Regions from separate parts of the Agrobacterium sp. 22-210-1 genome, predicted to be linked through region 1. Evidence: riboswitches for the same ligand, from Rfam matches in the RefSeq annotation. Region 1 holds a riboswitch; the other holds the start of a gene.
What was found. Region 1 has a riboswitch for S-adenosylmethionine ahead of ACQZ5F_RS11225 (O-succinylhomoserine sulfhydrylase). Riboswitches for the same ligand answer to the same signal wherever they lie in the genome.

Region 1 (3,405 bases):
CACCTCGCCCTTTTCGGTTTCCATTTCATAATGGCCGAACATCAGGCCTGAAGGTGTGTCCAGCGGGCAGCCGGAAGAGTACTCATAGCTGTCTCCGGGGTTCAGGTGCGGTTGCTCGCCAACGACGCCTGGCCCGTAAACCTCATCCACCTGGCCGTTCTGATCGGTGATATGCCAATAGCGGTTGACGAGTGTCACCGTCATATCAGAGTTGTTCGAGATCACGACTTTATAACCCCAGACGTAACGGTCGTCATCCGGGTCGGATTGTTCTTCGAGATAATACGGATCGACCGTTACCTCGATATCCCTTGTCAGAGCACGATACATACGCGCCACACCTCGATATTATGCCTGTTGCCATCATCCTACACTATAGGCTCTGGCTATCGTCAAGAAAATGAACGGCTTGACGGGCGGGCGCCACCTGTTGTCGCGCCGTTTTCCACCGTTAGGGATAACGATAAAGGTAAATATTGGTTGCCCGCCACAGGATTTTGCCCCTTGCGAAGCCGGCTGCGGCGCCACGGCCCAACGCAGGGTAGGGCCATGGCGCTTATGGATTGAATTCTCAGGCGGAAACGGCTGCCAGCCCCTTCGCCAGATCTTCCAGCAGGTCGTCCGTATCCTCGATACCGCAGGAAAGACGCAGAGTTCCGCCGGAAATACCGAGTTCGGCGCGCGCCTCATCGGAAAGGTTCTTATGCGTCGTGGTTCCGGGGTGGGTGATAAGGCTCTTGGCATCGCCCAGATTGTTGGAAATCTTCACGATCTCCAGCGCGTTCTGCAGCGCGAAAGCCGCGTCCTTGCCGCCCTTCAGTTCGAAAGCCACCAGCGTCGAACCGCCTGACATCTGCCGCGCGATAATATCGGCCTGCGGATGATCGGCGCGACCGGGATAGATGACCTTGGCGACCTTGCCGCTATCGGCGAGGAAATCGGCGATCTTGCCGGCATTTTCCGTCTGCTGCTTGACGCGCAGCGGCAGGGTCTCGATGCCCTTCAGCAGCGTCCACGCATTGAACGGCGACATGGCCGGACCGGTGTGGCGGAAATAGTCCTGCAGCTCTTCCTCGATCCATTTCTTGTCGGAAAGGATCACGCCGCCGAGGCAACGGCCCTGGCCATCAATATGTTTGGTCGCCGAATAAACTACGATATGGGCGCCGAGTTCGAGCGGCTTCTGGAAGAGTGGCGTCGCAAATACATTGTCGACGACGACCTTCGCGCCGATCTGGTTGGCAAGCTTTGCCACGCCGGCAATATCCACCACTTCGAGTGTCGGATTGGTCGGGCTTTCAAGGAAGAACAGCTTGGTATTCGGCTGGATCGCCTTTTCCCAGTTGCCGAGATCGCGTCCGTCGATCAGCGTGCATTCGATGCCGTATTTCGGAGCAAGCGTCTCAACCACCCAGCGGCAGGAGCCGAAAAGGGCGCGGGCAGCAACGATATGGTCGCCTGCACGCAGCTGGCACATGATGGCGGCGGTGACGGCCGCCATGCCGGAGGCAAGCGCCCGGGCGTCTTCGGCACCTTCCAGCAGGCACATGCGCTTTTCGAACATGTCATTGGTCGGGCTTGCATAACGGGCGTAGATGAATCCATCCGTTTCGCCCTTGAAGCGCGCTTCGGCGGCTTCGGAGTTTTCGTAGACGAAACCCTGGGTCAGATAGATCGCTTCAGACGTCTCACCATAGGGGGAGCGTAGCGTGCCGCCGTGAACGAGCTGGGTTGCCGGGCGCCATTTATTGCTCATGTGATCACCTTCAAAACAAAAAAACCGGTCGCAAAAGCAGACCGGTTCCAAGCACCCGGTCTTTTTAGCCACTTGTTTAACGTGGCTGCAAGCCGACCGGCCAAATCACCACGGGATAAGCTTGCCATACTGCCGTTATCGGCTTGCGTCAATGCTTTCCTTTTGGTTTTGTCGCCGTAAAAAGGAATGATGACCATGACGAGAACCACGGGCATTTTGGCGGATGGCGCTATCCGGGCGCTGTTTGCAGGCGGCAAGCTGAAGAGCGAGGCCGAGCTCGATGCTGACCAGGTGCAGCCCGCCAGCCTCGATTTGCGGCTGGGCTCAAAAGCCTATCGCGTTCGTGCCAGCTTCATGCCCGGCCCCGGAACCCGCGTCATCGACAAGCTCAATCGCTTCAGCCTGCACGAGGTCGATCTCTCTGAGGGCGCCGTGCTGGAAACCGGTTGCGTTTATATCGTTCCGCTGATGGAAAGCCTGGAACTGCCGGCGGAGATGTCGGCTTCGGCCAATCCCAAAAGCTCGACCGGTCGCCTTGATATTTTCACCCGCGTGATGACCGACAACGCGCAGGAATTCGACAAGATCCCGGCGGGATATACCGGCCCGCTTTATCTGGAAATCAGCCCGCGCACCTTCCCGGTGGTGGTTCGCCGGGGCTCGCGCCTGTCGCAGATCCGCTTCCGCATCGGCCATTCGCTGCTCAACGAAAGCGAGCTTTTGAAGCTGCACGAAACGGAAACGCTGGTTGCCAGCGAAACCCCCAACGTGACGGGCGGCGGCATCGCGCTTTCGATCGACCTCAAAGGTTTCGGCGAGAATGGCCTGATCGGTTATCGCGGCAAACACCACACGGCTGTGGTGGATGTCGACAAGAAGGCCCAGCACGACGTTCTCGATTTCTGGGAGCCGCTTCATGCGCGCGGCCGCGCCGAGCTGATCCTTGATCCCGATGAGTTCTATATTCTCGTCTCACGCGAAGCCGTGCACGTACCGCCGCTTTACGCCGCCGAAATGACGCCTTTCGACCCGCTGGTGGGCGAATTCCGGGTCCACTACGCCGGCTTCTTCGACCCAGGCTTCGGCCATGCGCAGGCCGGCGGAACAGGCAGCCGCGCGGTGCTGGAAGTGCGCAGCCACGAGGTGCCCTTCATCCTAGAACACGGCCAGATCGTTGGCCGCTTGGTATATGAACACATGCTGCAGAAACCGGAAGGCCTCTACGGCACGGGTCTTGGATCCAATTATCAGGCTCAGGGGCTGAAACTCTCCAAGCATTTCCGCGTGGAATAATGAACCCGCCGGGCGCTTGACACCCGCTGCGAACTGTCCGATGTCTTGTTTCACGGTGCGGGTGTAGCTCAATGGTAGAGCAGCAGCTTCCCAAGCTGAATACGAGGGTTCGATTCCCTTCACCCGCTCCAGTTTTCCAACGTAACTGAAATGTTTTCCGGCCCGCGGACATGCCGCGCCTGGCCGCCGTTGAGCGGCAAGCGCATCCCTATAATTTAGCTTGACTACGATTAAATTGCACGTAATAGTTGATGCAGTCGTAACATTATGGGGAAGTGTTATGAGTCGCAAACTTCTTTCGGAATTTTTGGGAACGTTCTGGCTTGTCTTCGGTGGCTGTGGCAGCGCGGTTTTCG
Region 2 (3,405 bases), on a different contig from region 1:
TGCCCAAGAGCGGTATCCGCACCGTCGAGGTTGAAATAGGAGTGCTGGCAGACATTGGCGATGGTCGGCTTGTCGGTCACCGTTTCATAGACCACCGAAAGCACGCCGCCGTCGAGGATCGTATAGGTGGCGGTGACCGTGCAGTTGCCGGGATAACCGGCGCGGCCGTCGGGATCGATGATCTGCAGAACGGCATGGCTTTCGCCATGCTCCATCAGCATCCAGTTGCGTTTGCCCATGCCATCGCTGCCGCCATGCAGATGGGTTACGCCCTTTTCGTTCAGCTCCAGCTGGTATTCATGCCCGTCGATGGAGAATTTGCCGTCACCGATGCGGTTGGCATTGCGGCCAGGGGTGGCGCCGAAATAGGAGGAATATTTGTAGTCCTCGAATTTATCGAAGCCCAGAACGAGCGGCGGCTGGTGACCATCGAGGCGCAGATCCTGAATGACTGCGCCCCAGGTAATGACCTTGGCCGTCAATCCGCCCTTCGAGATGGTGACGCGTTCGACCTTTTCGCCGGTTGCCGTGAAACCGAAATTCTCCCGTGCTGCCCCGTCGCTCATTGCATCATTCTCCCGATTGCCATGAATTGCCGGGCGGACGTTGCGTCATTTCCCGGCAATTCGCAATCCGCAATTTACGCGGCGAGTTTGCCGATGGATTCGAGATCGTAGGGCGTCGTCTGGTATATCTCGTTGATCCAGTTGCCAAAAAACAGATGGGCATGGCTGCGCCAGCGGTTCAGCGGAGCTAGTTCCGGGTCGTTGTGCGGAAAATAATCATGTGGCAGCTTGATGGGCACACCAGCATTCGCGTCGCGGAAATATTCATCCGAAAGCGAGGTTGAATCATATTCGACATGGTTGAACATGTAGAGCCGGTTGCCGGCCTTCTCATGCACCAGACACACGCCCATTTCTTCTGACTCCATCAGGATTTCAAGTTCGGGGTGTTTTTCGATGTCGGCGCGGCGCACTTCCGTCCAGCGTGAGACTGGAACCTGGAAATCGTCCGAAAAGCCGCTCAGATAGATCGATGACGGGCAGAGATTGCGGTGACGATAAACACCGAACGCCTTTTCCTTCAGCTCGTATTTCGGCACCCCGTGGAAATGGTAGATGGCCGCCATCGCGCCCCAGCAGACATTCAGCGTCGAATGGACGTTGGTTTGCGTCCATTCAAAAATTTTCTGCATCTCGTTCCAGTAGGTCACATCTTCATAGTCCAGCATCTCGATGGGCGCGCCGGTGATGATGAAACCGTCGAACTTGCGGTGGCGCACTTCTTCCCACGTCTCATAGAAGGACAGAAGATGTTCTTCAGGCGTGTTCTTGGCGCGGTGGCCGCCGATACGGATCAGCGAAAACTCCACCTGCAACGGCGAGGCGCCGACGAGGCGGGCCATCTGCACTTCCGTCTTGATCTTGTTCGGCATGAGGTTGAGAAGCCCGATCTGGAGCGGGCGGATATCCTGCCGGATGGCCGCCGTTTCGGTCATGACCCGCACGCCCTCATGAACGAGGGTCTCAAAGGCGGGAAGCGTATCGGGAATCTTGATCGGCATGTCGAACTCTCTTTTCGGATGACGTAAAGAACGTTGCGAAAACAAAAAAACCGGCAGCGAAATCGCAGCCGGTCCCAGGAAATTGCCTTTTTCCTCGACCCTTTAGCGACTTCTTTAAAGTGGCTGCAAGCCGGTCGGCAAATCACCACTGAAGCGTTTCATAATCCCGAAGCCGGCGAAAATCAATATAGGCTGATTTCATCGGGTTTCGGCTTTCCCTTTTTGGCTGAGGTGAGATAAGGCAAGGCATGGATAAAGAGCGTTTCACCATTCTGCTTGGCGGCGATGTCACGGTGACCGACCGCCTGAAGCTGGCGGTTGCCGATAGCCGCGTGATCGCGGCCGATGGCGGCATGCGCCATGCCGGACCACTCGGTCTTGCGCCGGAGCTTTGGGTGGGGGATTTCGATTCCGCCAGCGAAGAGCTGCTGGGCGCCTGGCCAGATGTGGAGCGGCAGCCTTACCCGGCCGCAAAGGCCGTGACGGATGGCGAGATTGCGGTCTCGGAAGCACTCTCCCGTGGCGCGTCTTCGCTGCTGCTGGTGGGTGCGCTTGGAGGCGAGAGAAGCGACCATGCGCTGCAACATCTTCTTTATGCGGTGGCGCTTGCCGAACGGGGTCTCGACGTGACACTGACGTCAGGAGACGAGGAGGCGCAGCCACTGCTTCCCGGTTCGCTTGATGTCGATCTGCCGGCCGGTTCGCTGTTTTCGGTGGCCGGATTTACCGCCCTTGCGGGCCTTGATATCGGCAATGTGCGTTATCCGCTTGACGATTTCGCGCTTGCTTTCGGTTCTTCCCGCACTATTTCCAATGTCGCGAATGGCGGCCCTGTGCATTTCTCGCTGAAAAGCGGCAAAGCCATCGTCCTCGCCCGCCCTTATGATCTGACCGGAGCCTGACGCCTTGGCACCCCCAATTTTGAAACTCGACGATATCAAGCTGACTTTCGGCGTGACCCCGCTGCTCGACGGCGCCAATTTTCAGGTGGAGCCGGGCGACCGCATCTGCCTTGTCGGGCGCAATGGTTCCGGCAAATCGACCCTGATGAAGATTGCGGCCGGGCTGGTCGAGGCACAGTCGGGCGAGGTTTTCCGCCACCCTTCCGCTACCATCCGTTATCTGGAGCAGGCACCGGATTTTGCCGGTTACGATACCGTTCAGGCCTATGCCGAAGCGGGGCTTGGGCCGGGTGACGACCCTTATCGGGTGACGTACCTGCTCGAACATCTCGGCCTGACGGGACAGGAAAATCCGGCAAGCCTTTCCGGCGGTGAAGCGCGGCGTGTGGCCCTTGCCCGCGTCATGGCGCCGGAGCCTGATATTCTGATGCTGGACGAGCCAACCAACCATCTGGACCTGCCCACCATTGAATGGCTTGAAAGCGAGTTGCAGCAGACGCGCAGCGCGCTGGTGCTGATTTCGCACGACCGGCGTTTTCTCGAAAAAGTCTCGACCTCGACCGTGTGGCTCGATCGCGGCCAGTCCCGCCGTCTCAATCGCGGCTTTGCCCATTTCGAGGAATGGCGTGACAAGGTGCTGGAGGAGGAAGAGCTGGAGCAGCACAAGCTCGGCAAGGCCATTGAGCGCGAAGAACACTGGATGCGTTATGGCGTGACCGCGAGACGCAAGCGCAACATGCGCCGCGTCGGCGAACTTCAGGCCATGCGCGCCGAATATCGCGGCCACAAGGGGCCGCAGGGCTCCGTGCAGGCGACGGCTTCGGACGTGCGGGAATCCGGCAAGCTGGTCATCGAGGCCGAGGCCATCACCAAGGCTTACGATGAGCGCGTGATCGTCGCGCCGTTTTCGCTCAGGGTGCATCGTGGTGATTGTAT

Region 2: linked by a shared signal. The riboswitch ahead of metA (homoserine O-acetyltransferase MetA) and the one ahead of ACQZ5F_RS11225 (O-succinylhomoserine sulfhydrylase) in region 1 are both predicted to bind S-adenosylmethionine.

What each region holds. Positions count from the first base shown of each region.
Region 1 covers NZ_JBNWCI010000001.1:2,232,751-2,236,155, reverse strand. Annotated here, with positions in the region: gene apaG (Co2+/Mg2+ efflux protein ApaG) at 1-330, opposite strand, end outside; gene ACQZ5F_RS11225 (O-succinylhomoserine sulfhydrylase) at 572-1,756, opposite strand; SAM riboswitch at 1,800-1,878, opposite strand; gene ACQZ5F_RS11220 (2'-deoxycytidine 5'-triphosphate deaminase) at 1,952-3,049, shown strand; tRNA gene ACQZ5F_RS11215 (tRNA-Gly) at 3,107-3,180, shown strand; gene aqpZ (aquaporin Z) at 3,330-3,405, shown strand, end outside.
Region 2 covers NZ_JBNWCI010000004.1:193,464-196,868, forward strand. Annotated here, with positions in the region: gene ACQZ5F_RS23070 (aldose epimerase family protein) at 1-566, opposite strand, end outside; gene metA (homoserine O-acetyltransferase MetA) at 641-1,567, opposite strand; SAM riboswitch at 1,650-1,726, opposite strand; gene ACQZ5F_RS23080 (thiamine diphosphokinase) at 1,816-2,469, shown strand; gene ACQZ5F_RS23085 (ABC-F family ATP-binding cassette domain-containing protein) at 2,474-3,405, shown strand, end outside.